2 regions of the Bifidobacterium aquikefiricola genome follow, and region 2 is predicted to be linked to the other one. Evidence: riboswitches for the same ligand, from Rfam matches in the RefSeq annotation. Region 2 holds a riboswitch; the other holds the start of a gene.
The links. Region 2 has a riboswitch for fluoride ahead of QN215_RS02510 (CrcB family protein). Riboswitches for the same ligand answer to the same signal wherever they lie in the genome.
Positions count from the first base shown of each region.

Region 1: linked by a shared signal. The riboswitch ahead of QN215_RS00560 (inorganic diphosphatase) and the one ahead of QN215_RS02510 (CrcB family protein) in region 2 are both predicted to bind fluoride.

Region 1 is NZ_CP129674.1:130,508-139,333, reverse strand. Features, by position in the region: gene QN215_RS00605 (hypothetical protein) at 1-432, opposite strand, end outside; gene QN215_RS00600 (class I SAM-dependent methyltransferase) at 835-1,674, shown strand; gene QN215_RS00595 (cupin domain-containing protein) at 1,727-2,092, shown strand; gene QN215_RS00590 (DUF488 domain-containing protein) at 2,187-2,579, shown strand; gene QN215_RS00585 (hypothetical protein) at 3,568-4,206, opposite strand; gene QN215_RS00580 (hypothetical protein) at 4,321-4,866, shown strand; gene QN215_RS00575 (transcriptional regulator) at 4,863-5,165, shown strand; gene QN215_RS00570 (IS30 family transposase) at 5,386-6,495, opposite strand; gene QN215_RS00565 (universal stress protein) at 6,584-7,060, shown strand; fluoride riboswitch at 7,077-7,167, shown strand; gene QN215_RS00560 (inorganic diphosphatase) at 7,221-7,715, shown strand; gene eno (phosphopyruvate hydratase) at 7,801-8,826, shown strand, end outside.
Region 2 is NZ_CP129674.1:584,786-593,611, forward strand. Features, by position in the region: gene nhaA (Na+/H+ antiporter NhaA) at 1-519, shown strand, start outside; gene QN215_RS02500 (TetR/AcrR family transcriptional regulator) at 678-1,364, shown strand; gene QN215_RS02505 (CrcB family protein) at 1,389-1,778, opposite strand; gene QN215_RS02510 (CrcB family protein) at 1,775-2,242, opposite strand; fluoride riboswitch at 2,308-2,398, opposite strand; fluoride riboswitch at 2,449-2,522, shown strand; gene QN215_RS02515 (universal stress protein) at 2,544-3,020, shown strand; fluoride riboswitch at 3,037-3,128, shown strand; gene QN215_RS02520 (inorganic diphosphatase) at 3,206-3,712, shown strand; gene eno (phosphopyruvate hydratase) at 3,799-5,094, shown strand; tRNA gene QN215_RS02530 (tRNA-Leu) at 5,278-5,358, opposite strand; tRNA gene QN215_RS02535 (tRNA-Thr) at 5,474-5,549, opposite strand; gene QN215_RS02540 (mannose-1-phosphate guanylyltransferase) at 5,787-6,911, shown strand; gene pgi (glucose-6-phosphate isomerase) at 7,204-8,826, shown strand, end outside.

The sequences.
Region 1 (8,826 bases), 450 kb from region 2:
CCTATGGTGATAGCTGTGTAGGTTAACTCTTGGTGCGTAAAACGAACAATTATTGAGGGCATCCCCATGTTCACTCTGATACGTAGTGCCGCTTACCCAAAGATTGCGTCCAGAGGGAGTGGCCCCCAAGCCGTAGATGAGGGAAAAGAGGCGCATTGCCTCCTCCTGCAGACTTGCTATGAGTGCGATATCTTCAGAGCTTCTGTTCTTCTTGCCACGTAACGCACGCAGGCGAGGGTCAAGGTTGATATTGCCTTCGACGACTCTCTTGACTGTCTCATCCCAATTCTCGGTACGCTGCTGGGAATCGACGTAACGCGCATATGTGCGCTTGTAGGTCACCCAGCCGAGCGGCCCCCAGTGAGGTTGCACATCCTTGACGACTTTTGCTATGGCGTCATCTGCAAGTTCTACCACAAACCTATCATTCACCGTTTCACGCTTTCGTCTTTATCGTTGTATCGAAACCACTATATATAGTGATGGTATTTTTTTCGACACAAGATATAGTGTTTGTAAAGTAAGCGTGGCTCGTGGATCCGCCATCGCACTGGAACGAGGGATCTTGCCATGACGCCGTGTCGTGCGGTTGCGGGTTGTCGGCTCATGCAGGGAAAAGGCATGGCACCGAGTAGATTCGCATCTTTGGATCGCCCATGTTTTCTTGAATCAATCGCTTCGCGCGCACGTGGCTGGTATCAGATTTCGAAGTGATCTCCAGTCCAGTCCATAATTATTCGGTTACTCAGCGGTCAGTCAGTGGATGGTTCCGCCCTGCCTTTATCCGCATCAGGTATCTGGAGTGTCTTGTCAGGGCTCATTATAGTGTGACGCATGGGAACCAATTCTTTACCTACATCAGAACGTCATGCTGAAGACTTTAGCGGTGATGAGCTGCCTTTTTCGGAGCGCGACTCCGCACACCTTCCCGGGCACTGGCTGCTCGCTCGCCTCGGCAAGCGCGTGCTCAGGCCGGGTGGACTGGAATTGACACAGCATATGCTTGACCATGCCAAGGCGGAAGGTGGTGATGTGGTCGAATTTGCTCCGGGTCTTGGTCGCACCGCGACGGAGATCCTGGGGCACTCGCCGGCCAGTTATATTGGCGTCGATGAGGATCCCAAGGCGGCTGCAATCGTCGGCCAGATCGTCGCTGGTAGAGGGCATTGCATCACGGCGAATGCCAGCGATACCGGTCTGCCCGAGGCAAGCGCCGACGTGGTCGTGGGCGAGGCAATGCTGACAATGCAGTCCGACCGTGGCAGGCAGAAGATCATTGCCGAGGCCGCCCGCCTGCTGCGTCCAGGTGGGCGCTATGCCATTCATGAGCTCGGGCTGCAGCCCGACACCTTGGACACGAAGGTGAAGAATGCCATCCGCAAGGAACTGGCTCAGTCCATCAAGGTGAGTGCGAGGCCGTTGACCGCAGCCGAGTGGACGGCATTACTGAAGGATGCCGGTTTCGAGGTTGACTGGGTTGATGCGGCACCGATGGCCTTGCTGAACATGAAACGCAATATCGCGGATGAAGGAATCATTGGGGTGTTGCGCATTGTGAAGAACCTCCTCAAGGACAGTCAGGCGAGAAGTCGGGTTCTCACTATGAAGCGTACTTTCACCAAATACAAGAAGCATATCAATGGCATAGCCATCGTCGCCCATAAGCTGGGGTGAAGGATTATCCGTCACGAGAATAAGAGCACGCTAATACCGAAAGGGAAATATAATGTCTGATGAGCACGGTGAGACGGGGGGGCTTGGATTCATTGGCGATGTCTCGTCATTGGTCAAGGTTCAGGACGAGGCCACGGTGTCTCGCACGATCATGGAGCATGCTGGCGGCAATGTCGTGCTGTTCTCCTTCGATGCGGGGCAGGTTCTGAGTGAGCATACCGCAGCGATGCCGGTGTTCGTACAGGCCGGGTCCGGCCATCTGAAGGTTACCGCGTCGGGCAAAACGGTCGATCTGGTACCTGGTGGCTTGGCGTATTTCCCGACGCGTCTGCCGCATGCGGTGGAGGCTGTCGAGGCCTCCGTCATGATGCTGACGATGATCACTCCGGCGCGAGACGCCAAGGAAACGAGCGACTAGGCACGCGTCCTCTCATGGTTGCTGACAAGCGTTGGGGGCGTAAGCGATTTGTCAGTGCGTGATGGTTATAACGGTCATCAGGGGAGTGTGAAACATGAAGCATTCGATGATTATGATGCGAGTCTATTCCTTGGATCCGGATACACAGGGGTATCGCATACTTGTCGATCGTCTATGGCCGCGTGGCATGAAGAAAGATAGGCTTCGCTTGGATTTGTGGGCGAAGGAGGTTACTCCTTCAACACCGCTGCGTACATGGTTTGGGCATAAGGCCGAGAGGTTCGAAGAGTTCCGTAACCGCTATATGAGTGAATTGGATGCGAGCGACGAGGCGGCTGAATTTGCTCGTAATTGTTCGCACATCATTCGCGATCAGGACATATTGCTGTTGTACGCGGCAAAGGATACCGAGCACAACCATGTGATGGTTCTCAAGGAGTGGCTGTTGCAGCAGCCATCCTTTGAGAGCATCGAACAGGCTGCATAATTCATATGTGAAGCAAATCGCATCCGGAAATCCAGTGTAGTCAGTTCTTTCTGGCCAGACCGCGTGTATACACCGGTAATCATGGGCTTGTAAGGGGGGTGGCGGAGACTGGAGAATCAGTCCAAGAACAAACTCGATTAGTGCTGTGGGAGGCGACAGGGAATGTTGTCCACACAGTGGTTGGGATTCCTATAAACGACTTCCAGAGAATCTGAGCCTTGATAAATCCCGGTCAACTGGTCGTCACATATGATTTATTTGTTGTTATACAGAATCTCACAGTCTCATGGCGACGTATACAGGCCGGCAGTCCAAGCCATTATTGTTTACCTTGAGGGTTACGATTTTCTTTCTGATAGCAGGCATATCAAGTGCATCATCGTCGATCTGAGCATGAGATACTGTCACCTCCTCTAAGTCATTGCTCATCTCCCAACGCTGAAATGGTCATCAATCGGTTTCGTATCGTCTAGCTGTTAGAGCGGAATTTGGATACACGACAACTTCGTGCTCCATGTGCCATTGAGGACAATAAATCATTCCTCAATAAGGTATTTAGATTCCAGTAGGAGCCGACTCATAAAGACAGAATGAACTTAACGCCAGCAAACTCAAACTCTTATATGGCATCAATGAATAAATTACCAAACAGAACACAGTAGACTTAGCGCTTTCCGCCGATCATCGTCACGTCCGTCGCCTGCTGGATGCATCAAGATCGATCTGAAGATATTAGGAATCGCAGCGTTTAAAAGCTTGCAACGCTCATCAGAAGTCATCGGTCAACTGCATCCATCTATGGATGCAGTCATGATCGTATTTAAGAAGAACCGTTAGACCAGTATCAACATTTGTCGCTTCTCCTATTCAGACGGTCACGCCGAGACGTTAATTGTGAGACCAGAAATTCAAAACGATTTGAATCTAACTTAGAGAATCTGTCTAATCTCCTCAGTCGGAGTGCCTCGATCATAGAGCAAACGAAGGTTTATGATTGCAGTTCACCACTTGCCTCTGCAGTCCCACACTCCTGTAACGATTCCGCCAACCGCACCGAACAGACCGCTCGGGGGCTACGCCTTCGATGCAGCCAATTTCTGCTGACGCGCCACATCCGGCCACAGCACCGGCCAATGCCCCCGTCGATACCGTGATTGGCCATGCAGTTGTACCATGCCTTACTTGGGGCGCTGATTTTTTCCTCACCATATAACCCAGTCGCCGTCGGTTTTTGAGAAATAGTAATCGTGGCCTCATGGTCTGTTGCCAGAATCCACGCACCAACCGCGACCTCGGGGTAACGTTGTTCGAGCTGTTGCTTGTACGATGCAAGGCTTTCGATGGTCTTGTCTTGGCCGTCTTTGATGACGAGGACGTCCGGAGATCTCAATGCCAAGGTGTACTTGGTTCCGATCTTCAAAGTCGCCGTCGCCGAACGGGTCGCCTCATTGTCCGAATACGAGAGCACATAGCCTCCAGCGGTGGGTTCGGTGGATGTCGATACTTGTTTAACCTGCGTTGCAGGCTCTGCCGCTTGGGCATGCAGTTCTGATCCTGCCATGACGAAAACTAAGGCCAGGGCGAAGGAGAACAACACTGTTCCCACACGATAAATTGAACGCAACATATGCATGAACCTCTTTCTTCCAACAACGGTTGACGAGAAACCCCCTCATCAAGTTCTCGATTAAGAACCGTACCTTACTTTGCACCAATAACAGAATCGTGTATACTTGCCAACATGGATACTATTAACGATATTACAACCGATGACGACACCCACGACATCAGCACAGCGACACCGGCAGAGGCGAGGGAACTCCTCAAGCACAGCGGTGATGCCAGTGGCTTCATGCCGTACCGGGAGATCCGGTCGTACGGATGGACGGTCGCCTGGGTCTCGAGCGTCCAAGTCCTATTGTTCCTGACGCTCGGTGCGTGGTGGTCTGTCTCATGGTCCTGGAACGGCATCATTTTCCTCGGCATATGTGCGGTGCTGCTGTCGTTTTTCGCGGTACGCAGCGAACGCAATCACCGTCACATTCTGCCCCGTGGCAGCAAGCATCTCGAGCGTATCGTGTTGGGTTGGAGAAACGTACTCCTAGCGATAGGCTGCGTGCTGCTGGGCGCGGCGGCGTCGAGTGCCGGTCTACCCGCGTCGTTCAGCTCGACAGGGAGCAGGGGTCTAGGTTGGATGGCGTTGGTGGCAGGGATCATCTGCGCCGTCGGCTGTGCCTGCCGTCTAATCTTCGCGGTTCGACTCCTAGCAAGTAAGCGAACCGCATGAATCTCTCAGACGATCTGCAAGATTGGGACAGAATCATTCTCTCACCACTGAGATTCACGATTATGTCGCTGATCAACCAAGCTGACGCGGTCGGCTTCGCGGACATTCGCAGAGCCGCGCAGACCACTCCACAAACACTGAGTAAACAGGTCACCATCCTCGAAAACGCTGGATATATCAACGTCAGCAAGATTGCCCGCGGCAGACGCATACTCACCGAAATCAGCGCTACCGACGAGGGGCGGCGGGCATTCAAACGACAGATCGACATCCTCAAGCACATCGCCGACGCCCGCTAATCGTATGCATGCTACATCCTGCCCCTTGCATCAAACTCATGAACATCTCCGAGCAGAGCCATCATCAGAATGACCAGCCTGAGCGCCGATGCCCTATCGTATCGGCGCGGATAACGGGGTTTACTCATCGGCCTGCCGTTTTTGCGCCCAGGAGGCCAGTTCGGCGCGTCACAATTCAGACTCTATCATCACCACTGACTGCAAGCTTCAACGCTGGATTCTATTTGCAAGTGCAATGTTTGGCTTGTTGGCTGGTCTGGTTTGATGATAGGCCGAGTTTGGATATTTCCTCTTGCCATGCTTCGTTGGGCGTGTGGTAGTCCAGGAGTTTCATGGGGGTGTCGTTGATCTCGGTGACGATGTCGTCGAGTTCGGTTTGGGTCAGGTTCTTCAGGCTGGTGTGTTTGGGCAGGTAGCGGCGGATCATGCCGTTGCGGTTCTCGCTGCTGGCGCGCTGCCAGGGCGAGTATGGGTCGGCGTAGTAGGTGAGCATGCCCAGGGCCTCGTCCACGAGCCGGTGCAACGCGGATTCGGACCCGTTGTCCCAGGTCCGGTCGATGCGCGCCGCTGCGGGGATGTGGCTGTAGATCGCGTATTCGGCCCTGGCGGTCGCCGGTGCGCTTTTGGATTCGATGAGGCGGGCGAACAGCTTTCTGGTTTTGCGTTCGACCTGCGTGTCGACGCACCGCTTCGAGGGAGCCGAACCGATGACCGTGTCGGATTCGTAGTGGCCGAACGAACCTCGGTGGTCCACGACCTTGGGACGCAGGGCGAGTGGCACGCGCATCGGGATCGTCACACGCCCGGCCCTGCGGCCCGCCCGTCTGGTGCGGTGGCGTTTGGCCCGGGGCAGGTAGCGCCGCCAATCCTCGCCGTCCGCATGCCCCTGGTAGATCCACTGGTAGAGGCACTCGTGGCTGATCCGCATCGACGGGTCAGCCGGATACTCCAGTTTCAACCGGCCCTCGATCAGCTCGGGCGTCCAGCTACGCGTCAACGCGTCCGCCACCCACGCGTGCAGGCGCGCGTCCATCATGCGCCTGGGCTTCCTCGGCCTGCGCGAACGTGCCTCGGCCTTGCGCTGCGCGGTCAACGCCGAATAGAACGGGCCAGCCGTCCACGCCCCCGTCTTCAACCGCCCGGGATGGTAGGGCCGGTACGACTCGTTCTCGTTGGACGCGAACCACAGGCCACGCCTGAGCTCCCGGCTGATCGTGGAGGCGGAACGATGCAGCTGGCGGGCCACCTGCCGGATCGTCTCATGATCCCCGAAACGCAGCATCTCAATCCTGATCCGCTCACCCCCGGTCACATGCGGATAAGCTTTCATAGTGAGTGCAGCACCTCCCAAAGGTCGGAACATCAGCAATCCCAACCATAAGCGGTGTTGCACTTCTAACTAGAACTCAGGGGCTGTTATGCAACATCCAACCGCACATTTATCGTCCATTATCGTCGGAATCATTCCCGGGCAGCCTGATAGGGTGATCGAGAAGGCATGCGAGATGGCCGCATCAATGGCCCCTGTCAAGCTTCATCTTGTCTATGTGGATCCCACCCTTGTCAAGGAAGACGGGCATATCGAGCCCTTAGATCCCGACAGCATGGGCGTAACCGAGCGTGACAACTCGAAGCAACTGTCTGAGCATGCGCTCAAAATTGCCCGGGGTGCAGGCGCTGATGCTGATTACCATCTTCTGGTGGGAGACCCTGTGAAGGAGCTTGCGGAGTTCGCCCGTGAGCACGATGCCGTGATGATTGTGGTGGGCACCCGGGAGCGTGGGGCCTTGGCTGCGTTGCAGGAGTGGGTCAATGGGTCGGTTTCGGTGCGTCTGGCGCACACGCAGCACATTGCCGTTCTCACCGTTCCACTCGCCGACGAATACGATGATTGACCGTGCCTGCTATATTGGTGAGCATGGGTATGAAGTTACCCAAGATAGTTTGTCGCGGTCGTGATGAGCGTCTGAACCGCTGTTAGGCTGATGACTTCTGCAGAGATGCAGGGGTCTGTTTTTTTATCTCCCACATCTCCGCCAGAACGATGGGAGGAATATGAGCGCAACGAAAACCTTGTCCGTCCTTGTAGAGATACCACGGGGAGAGCGCAACAAGTATGAGATGGACCATGAGACAGGCAGGATCAAGTTGGATCGCACCCTGTTCACATCCATGGGCTATCCCGCCGATTACGGCTATGTCGAGGGGACACTGGGGGAAGACGGCGACCCCCTCGATGCCTTGGTTCTCGACGAGGTACCGGTATTCCCGGGATGCCTGATCAATGCTCGGCCAATCGGGCTGTTTGTCATGACCGACGAGCACGGTCCTGATTCGAAGGTTATCTGTGTGCCGGACGACATTCGATATGAGGGCGTGCTGGGTCTGGACGATGTCAGTGATTGGAAGAAGGCCGAAATCAAGCATTTCTTTTCCAACTACAAGTCGATAGAACCAGGCAAGCACGTCGATTCCGATCTGTCGTGGGCTGATCTGCCAGCGGCGCAGCAGGAAATCGCTGAGGCATTCGACAGAGCGAACCGAAAATAGTCTCAATTCATGAATGACTCGGGAAGTCACCGTATAGAGGCGGTGAACTCCTTGAAAAAAATTTCACAAGATAAAGGAACATATGATGAGCAAGATTTCGAATATTCACGCACGCGAGATTCTCGATTCGCGCGGCAATCCAACTCTGGAAGTCGAGATGACACTGGAGGACGGTTCTTACGGTCTTGGATCCGTTCCATCCGGTGCTTCGACCGGTGAGAACGAGGCCAACGAGAAACGTGATGGGGATGCGAAACGATATGACGGCAAAGGCGTGCAAACCGTCGTCGACGGAGTCAACGGTGAGATAGCCAAGGCGGTTGCCGGTCTCGATGCATCCGATCAGCGCCATCTCGATGAGACGCTGATTCGTCTGGACGGAACCGAGAACAAGTCTCGGCTCGGAGCCAACGCCATACTCGGCGTATCGCTGGCTGCCCTGCATGCCTCGGCGGCCTCGGCGCATCTGCCGCTCTATCAGTACATTGGTGGCACCAATGGGCACGTCATCCCGGTGACGGCGATGAATGTGCTCAACGGCGGCGTTCATGCCGTCTCGTCCAACGTGGACATTCAGGAATTCATGTTCACACCCGTTGGGTTTGACTCCTATCACGAGGCGCTGCGAGCCAACGTCGAGTCCTATCATGCTTTGAAGAAAGTCTTGATTGCGAAGGGGTTGGAAACCGGATTGGGTGACGAGGGTGGTTTCGCACCGAACCTCAAGTCCAATAGGGAGGCCTTCGACCTTCTGGTCGAGGCCATCGAAAAGGCGGGCTATGAGCCAGGTCGGCAGATTGCCATCTGCTTCGATTCCGCTGCCTCAGAGTTCTACGACAAAGAGAACGACGTCTACAACTTTGATGGTTCCAAGGCCAGCGCACAGGACATGGCTCAATTCTACGAGAGCCTGATTAACGAGTATCCCATTGCTTCCATCGAGGATCCATTCGATGAGAATGCATGGGACGATTTCAAGGCGCTCACCTCCAAGATTGGCGACAGAGTGCAGGTGATGGGAGACGATATCTTCGTGACCAACCCGAAGTTCCTACGCCGGGCGATCAGTGAGCACACCGCCAACTCCACGCTCATCAAGCTCAATCAGATA
Region 2 (8,826 bases):
AAGGGTCATGATTCGATGGCTGGAATGCTGGCGAGAAAGCTTGCACCCTATTCGAAGCTGCTGATTGTCCCGATCTTCGCTTTCTTCTCGACGGGTGTCAATGTAGACGGTTGGGCTGGACTGGCATTGCGGCTTCAAGAACCTGTGACGCTTGCAATCGTGGTTGCCTTGACTTTGGGCAAGATGCTTGGCATAACGGGGACCACATTTCTGCTCACCCGGCTGCCGGTGCTCTCGTTGCCGAAAGGTTTGCGCTGGTCGGAGATGATAGGCATGGGATTCGTTGCAGGGATTGGTTTCACGGTTTCCATGCTGATTGGCGAGCTTGCCTTTGGCGCGCACAGCAGCATAGATGATGATTCCAAGATCGGGATACTTGTTGGATCGCTGCTGTCGGCTTCAATTGGTGCTCTGATCCTGCACGCATGCGCACAGCACAGGCGAAGGAAGGCATACGAGGCAACGCTTCTTCAGTCAGGGCGGGGCACGAGAGATGCTCAGCGCATGCATGATGCATGACGCATGATGCATGACGCATGATGCATGATTGCTTTTCGGCAACACAGGTGCCGGCCGACACAATTTGTTCTCTCAGCCACAAAGCCTGATTGTGATGAAGCATGGCGTAATCTATGATTTGTGGAATTCGACTAGCAATAGTGAGGAATGATCGTTTTATGGCGAGCAGCACGCGCGGGACATATCACAAGGGTGAGGCCAGAAGAAAGCAGATTCTTGACGAGGCCCTGAACATTGTTGCCGTCGAAGGGTTCGATCAGACAACGTTATCGAAGATTTCGAAGGCTGTGGGGATCACTGAGGCCGGTGTGCTTCATTACTTCGATTCGATTGATGATCTGCTCGTCCAGGTGCTGCGTGAACGAGATGCGACGGATTTGGCTGCGAGCAGGCTTATTCCAGAGAATCTGAAGGATCCTGTGACTGTTCAGCCGGAGAGTGACGATAACCCGGTGAGTCATGCGCTCGCCATCATAGCGCACAATCAGAAGACACCAGGGCTTGTCGAGTTGTATGCACACATGTCAGTCAAGGCCGCAGACCCTGAGAGCTGTGCCTATAAGTATTTCAAGGAGCGGGGAACAATCGAACGTGCTCTGGTCGGTCAGACCGTTGCCACGCTCTATGCTTCCCATCGTGTTGCGCCACTGGTTCCTCCAGAGGATGTTGCACGCTTGCTGCAAGCCCTGCTGGATGGGTTGCAGATCCAATGGCTTCTGGAAAACGATCTTGATATGGAATGTTTGGCTCAAAAAGCTATCTTCGCCATGCTCGATCTGCCTATCCCGTCATCGACAGATGCCTCAACGGAGCAGGCTCCGGAGCAGACTCCAAGCAGTGGCTGAGGGAATGCAGATATTATGCAGGTATTACAGGGAGCCGCACCATATGCCAAGGATTCCTGCACCAAGGCAGATCATGAGCATCCCCCCAGTATGGACGAGCACGCGCAGAGGATGCTGGTGCTGAATGAGACGGTATCCTTCGACGCTGGCCGTGGAGAAGGTGGAGTATCCACCAAGCAAACCGGTGCCCAGTATGAATCTGATGGTCTGTGCATCCGCTGCATTCCACGATGACACCCATCCCGTGAGCAGCCCAAGGAGCAGACATGCTGATATGTTCACCGCGATGGTTCCCAGTGGAAAGTTCAGCCGGTTGCGCTTGTTCACCGTGGAGTCCACAAGAAATCTGCAGACGGCTCCCACGCCTCCACACAGTGCCATGAAGGTGAATGTCAGCACGGATTGTGTGTTCATCGGTTATCGCCAACCTTTCGACTGAATTGGCGGACGCAAAGCGACGCAAGTTTGACCCCGCATCCAGCGAAGACCAAGCCAAGGATGATGCTTACTGCCGCATATGACAGTCCAACGAGCAGATGTGCCCCCAGAAGCCTCGTGTCTGTCTCGAGAATGAAGGTCCCATAGGTGGTAAAACCGCCGATGACACCGGTTCCGGCGAAGAGACGGAATGTCTGACGAGCGCCGACATCGTTGCCGGTGCCTGCAAGATACTCAAGAAGGAATCCCAACAGCGCTGCACCAACCATGTTGATGCAGAATGTCACCCATGGCCATGTCCAGTTCGAAGACTGCATTTCGCTTAACGCTGCTCGTATCGCAGTGCCTATCACGCCTCCGACGAATACTGCCGGAGCGGCATGGAGCCGTGGATGCTTCTTGCCGAAGCTGTGTTCTGGATCATCATGTGTGTCTTGCAAACTGTTTCTCCCTCGCATGTGGGTAGAGCATCTGAGCTTGGACGGCCGGCGAACCGAGCACTACCCGTAACGTAGGAACTATCAGCATGTGCGGTTCAGATGACGGGAATCTCATGGAGACCTGTCATCTCGGCGGGTTCCATCGCCAGAAGACAATACGACAAGGTGAGAGTATACCATCAGCATTCACATAGTTGAGTGATATCGTGTTGTCAGGCGATGGAGCCCGCCTGAATCCGTCGATTCAAACCGCTTGTATGCTGATAGCCCCTGCCAAGAGACAAGCATAAGGAGAAATACTATGCATGATGCTAGCGCAGGTTCATCTTCGATAGTTGTTGGAGTCATCCCCGGACAGCCTGATCGGGTCGTGGAAGAGGCATGTCGGATGGCGGGCTCGATGTCAGCTTCGATGCTGTATCTCGTATACGTGAATTCCACGCTGACCGAGGAAAACGGCCACATGGTGCCTTTGGATTCTGACAGCATGAGCGAGACATGGCGTGACGACTCGGCGCGACTTTCTGAACATGTGCTCGGCATCGCCCAAGATGCTGGCGTCACAGCGCAATACCAGCTTCTGGCAGGGGATCCGGCGAAGGAGCTTGCTAAGTTTGCGCACAGCCACAATGCTTCGATGATTGTGGTTGGCACTCGGGAGAGGGGTGCTTTGGCAGCATTGCAGGAGTGGGCCAACGGTTCGGTTTCATTGCGCCTGTCGCACACTCAAAGCATTGCTGTTCTTACCGTTCCGCTTGCAGACCAATATAAGAGTTGACATTCTCTGCTACACTGATCCTCGTGGGTATGAAGTTACCCTGAGACTTCTCAGCACAGCGGCGTTGAGAGTCCGAACCGCCATAAGGCTGATGACTTCTGCAGAGATGCAGGAGTCTGTTTTTTTACCTCCTCATCTGTGCACAACACGTTTGCACAACGAGTTTGCGCAACGAGAGGAGGAACATGAGCGATACGAAACGCTTGTCCGTCCTTGTGGAAATACCACGGGGACAGCGCAACAAGTATGAGATGGATCATGCAACAGGCAGAATCAAGTTGGATAGAACGTTGTTCACATCCATGGGGTATCCCGCAGATTATGGCTACATCGAGAATACCTTGGGGGAAGACGGCGATCCTCTTGACGCTCTGGTGCTCGACGAGGTTCCGGTATTCCCTGGCTGTCTGATTGATGTCCGTCCCGTCGCGATGTTCGTCATGACCGATGAGCACGGGCCTGATCCGAAGATCATCTGCGTGCCGGATGATGTCAGATATGACGGCGTGCGGGATCTGAACGACATTAGTTCGTGGAAGAAGGCAGAGATTCAGCATTTCTTTTCGAATTACAAATCGATAGAGCCAGGCAAGCATGTCGACGCTCACATGCTCTGGTCTAATCTCACCACTGCGCAGCATGAAATTGCTGACGCGTTCGACAGGGCGAGTCAGCACCATTTCAATTCATGAGCGGTGCGGCGACGCGGCACATTGTTGCCTCGAAGCAGTCGAATCCTATGAACGACCATGTTTCACAAGAACGAAGGAAGACTATTATGAGTAAGATTTCGAATATTCACGCACGCGAGATTCTTGATTCTCGTGGCAATCCAACCCTGGAAGTCGACATGCTTCTGGAGGATGGTTCATATGGCCTCGGATCTGTTCCTTCCGGCGCTTCGACCGGGGAGAACGAGGCCAATGAGAAGCGTGATGGTGATGCCAAGCGCTACGACGGCAAGGGTGTGCGAACTGTTGTCGATGGAGTGAACGGTGAGATAGCCAAGGCGGTGGTCGGGCTTGACGCGTCTGATCAACGGCTTGTGGATGAGACGCTGATTCATCTGGATGGAACCGATAACAAGTCTCGGCTTGGTGCCAACGCCATACTGGGTGTTTCTCTGGCCGCACTTCATGCATCGGCAGCCTCGGCGCATCTGCCGCTATACCGGTATATCGGTGGAGCCAACGGACATATTATCCCCGTCACCGCAATGAACGTGCTCAACGGAGGAGTCCATGCCGTCTCTTCCAATGTGGACATTCAGGAATTCATGTTTACGCCCGTGGGGTTTGATTCCTACCATGAGGCGTTGCGAGCCAATGTCGAGTCATATCATGCGTTGAAGAAGGTACTGATCGACAAGGGGCTTGAAACCGGTTTGGGAGACGAGGGTGGTTTCGCGCCCAACCTCAAGTCCAATAAGGAGGCTTTCGATCTGTTGATCGAGGCCATCGAAAGAGCCGGTTACGAACCTGGACGTCAAATCGCCATCTGCTTCGACTCGGCTGCATCGGAGTTCTACGACAAGGAGAACGACGTCTATGACTTCGACGGTTCGAAGGCGAGCGCGCAGGATATGGCTCGGTTCTACGAGAGCCTGATTGACGAATATCCCATTGCATCCATCGAGGATCCATTCGATGAGAACGCGTGGGGTGATTTCGCATCTCTCACAGCCAAGATAGGGGACAAGGTGCAGGTGATGGGAGACGATATTTTCGTCACCAACCCGAAATTCCTGACTCGAGCAATCAGCGAGCATACCGCCAATTCCACGCTTATCAAGCTCAATCAGATAGGAACGGTGACCGAGACCTTAGAGGCGATCAAACTCGCCAATCGCAATGGATTGACCACCATGGTGTCCCACCGTTCTGGCGAGACCACCGATGCGACGATAGCCGATCTGTCCGTGGGCACCAATGCGATGCAGCTCAAGTCCGGTGCTCCTGCTCGTGGCGAACGCGTGGCGAAGTACAACCAGCTGCTGAGAATTGAGGAGCGGCTAGGGGACACTGCCGAATATGCGGGAGTGAACGCATTCCCTCAGCTTGCTGCACGAATCTGAATCGCAGCAATCGCAGGGATCGCACCACTGTCCCAGCACGTGCTGAGGTAACCGGAATTGCAATGCGCAGAGGCATGTTAGGGAGAACATAAGGTAGGGGTTGCAGGAATTCAACTGCAACCCCTACCTCAATCCATTTCAATGCTCACAGCAGGATCATTGCAATTGCAAGGCTAAGCTGTGTGCGCGAGATGGGACTTGAACCCACACGTCCGAAGACACAGGAACCTAAATCCTGCGCGGCTACCATTACGCCACTCGCGCTTGAACTGAACACGGCACGATGGGAATTGTCAGGACTATAACTCTGCATTCGCATCGCGCCATGTCTGGAATGCACGTTGCCCAGCATCCTCTCGGATGTGGTGCAATGTGTGCATGGAGCCACTTGACAGAATCGAACTGTCGACCTGCTCATTACGAGTGAGCCGCTCTACCAACTGAGCTAAAGTGGCAAGTTGTCGAAATCTTCTGCAATAAGCGATTCTCATGATTCCAACCTATAGGGGCTGGTTTCTTGAAAAACCTCGTATTGCTCGGACTTTGCCTCGGCATCAATCATGACAACCATAAGCCTTGGCTTAAACTTCGGCACAATCTCAACAGTGTACTGAAAACTTGAGATTTGTCCAGTCGCCGGCTGAGGTGTCGCGAGTTTCAGCCGTGTACAACATCTGCGAGAGAATGAAGACATGACAATTGAGGACTTTCACGCAATCATTCCGGCTGGTGGCGTTGGCACCCGTCTATGGCCATTGAGCCGCAAAGCCAAGCCCAAGTTCCTGTATGACATGGTTGGCTCAGGGCAGACACTGATTCAATCGACGTACAACCGGCTGGTGCCGCTGTGCGGAGCTGACCACATATACGTCTCGACGGGTGAACGGCATGTCAGCGCCATCTGCGAGCAACTGCCCGAGTTGGATTCCTCGGCACTGTTTCCCGAGCCGTCTCCCAGGGACTCCACGGCTGCCATTGCCTTGGCTGCAGCGGTGATCGCCCGACGCTTTGGAGCGCAGACAGTCGTCGGTTCGTTTGCTGCAGATCATGTTATCCGCAACAATGCTGCGTTCGCGGAATCGGTACGTCAGGCCGTCGTCACCGCTCGTGCCGGATATGTCACGACAATAGGCATTGCTACATCACGGCCCTCCACGGCATTTGGCTATATCCATGAGGGCAGGTCCTTGGCCTCAGAGATTCAGGACGCGCCACAGGCACATCTCGTTGAATCCTTCGTCGAGAAACCGGATGCTCAAACGGCTCAGGCATATCTGGAAACGGGAGAGTATCGCTGGAACGCCGGCATCTTTATCATGCGTGCCGATGTCATGCTCGATAGCCTGCATCAGACGCACCCAGACATCTACAAAGCCATTCAGGCGATTGCACAGGCGTGGGATCAGGGAGAGGAGCAGCGTTCGCAGGCCATGAAGCGCTGGTGGAATGGCATCGAAAAAATCGCCTTTGACTATGCCGTGGCCGAACCGGTGGCGGCAAAAAGTGGCGTGGCTGTGATTCCCGGCGGATTCGGATGGGACGATGTGGGCGATTTCAATTCGGTCGCCGCCCTGCTGCCGAGTTCAAACCGGCAGAATATCAAGGTGTTGGGGGATTCGGACGACTTGGTGTATCTCGATTCGGCAGGTGACGTCGTTGCTCCACAGTCCGGAAGAACCATTGCCTTGCTTGGCGTCGATGACCTTATCGTGATTGACACGCCTGACGCACTCCTTGTTGCGCCGCGCGCTCGGAGCCAAGAGGTCAAGGATATGGTTGCGCATCTGGCTGAATCGGGTCATGACGACATTCTCTAGCGGGAAGCAGTGCTCATTGTGAACTCTTCAAAGTATCAATGGCATTTTTGGACGCAATCAAGCCATTTACGAGTGTTATTTCGCCGATTTGAAGTGTCTATACTTTGAAGAGTTCACAATGAATATTAAGTTGTTAAAAAGCGTGATGAGAATCTGCTTTCGATTTTGCATTATGCAAGAACTTGTTTGATAATGTCCACTTTTGTTAGTAAAATGAACATCGAATTCGAGGCAAACCTGAACTGCAAACGTTTGCATCGCTTGACAATGAAGGTGACGAAAGGACCGAATCATGGCAATTAACCCACCAATTGATGCCACAACCACCCAAGCATGGAAGGACCTGCAGAAGCACTTCGAAGATCTGCAGCGCGAAGGCATCGATCTGCGTACGTGGTTCAATGAGGATTCACAACGTACCGCAAAGCTTAGTTTCGATGCCGGAGACCTGCACTTTGATCTTTCCAAGAATCTGATCAAGCCTGAAACCCTGCCGTTGCTGGCAAATCTTGCCAAAAGCGTGAACTTGGAAGAGCGTCTCAAGGCAATGTACAGCGGTGTTCATATCAATAACACCGAAGATCGTGCAGTGCTGCACACCGCGCTTCGCCGTCCGGTCGAAGACGAGGGCAAATACATCGTCGATGGTCAGGACACCGTCAAGGACGTTCGTGAAACACTTGACCGCATCTATGCATTCGCCGACAAGGTTCGTTCGGGCGAGTGGAAGGGCGTCAGCGGCAAGAAGATCGAAACGGTTGTCAACATTGGCATTGGCGGTTCCGATCTTGGTCCCAACATGGCGTACCAGGCACTGAAGCCATATGCTGACGCTGGCATTTCAGCCCGATACATCTCCAACATCGACCCTAACGATCTCGCTGAAAAAACCAAGGGTCTCGACCCTGAGACCACGCTCTTCATCATCGTCTCCAAGACGTTCTCAACGCTTGAGACCCTGACCAACGCACGTGAGGCAAAGGCGTGGCTGCTCGAAGAGCTGCAGGCACAGGGCGCCATCGATGGTTCCGAAGAACAGAGCAAGGATGCCATCGAGCGTCACTTCGTTGCAGTATCGACCGCGCTTGACAAGGTTGAAGCCTTTGGCATCGATCCTCGCAATGCCTTCGGGTTCTGGAACTGGGTTGGTGGACGCTATTCTGTGGACTCGGCAGTCGGAACATCCCTGGCCATCGTCTTTGGACCGGCACGATTCGAAGAGTTCCTGCATGGCTTCCATGAAATCGACGAGTACTTCGCCAACACCCCGATTGAGCAGAATGTCGTCGCGCTGCTCGGCCTCATCAACGTCTGGTATGTGAACTTCTTCGGCGCTCATTCACACGCCGTTCTGCCATATGACCAATATCTGAACCGATTCCCTGCATATTTGCAGCAGCTGACGATGGAATCGAACGGCAAGTCCGTGCGCTGGGACGGCACTCCCGTCACCACGCAAACTGGAGAAATCTATTGGGGTGAGCCAGGAACGAACGGTCAGCACGCCTTCTACCAGCTGATTCATCAGGGCACGCGCCTTATTCCTGCCGATTTCATCGCCTTCGCCAATACGCCAAACCCGGTCAAGGATGGCGACCAGGACGTTCACGAGCTCTTCCTCGCGAACTACTTCGCACAGACCAAGGCGCTCGCATTCGGCAAGACCGCTGATGAAGTTCGCGAAGAAGGAACGCCAGAGGCAATCGTTCCAGCACGCGTATTCACCGGAAACCGTCCAACGACGTCAATCCTCGGCGATGCGCTGACACCATTCGCACTTGGCGAGCTGATTGCTCTCTATGAGCACATCACCTTCGTTGAGGGTACGGTGTGGGGTCTGGACTCCTATGATCAGTGGGGTGTCGAGCTTGGCAAGGTTCTCGCGAAGCAGATCACACCAGCCATCTCAAGCGAT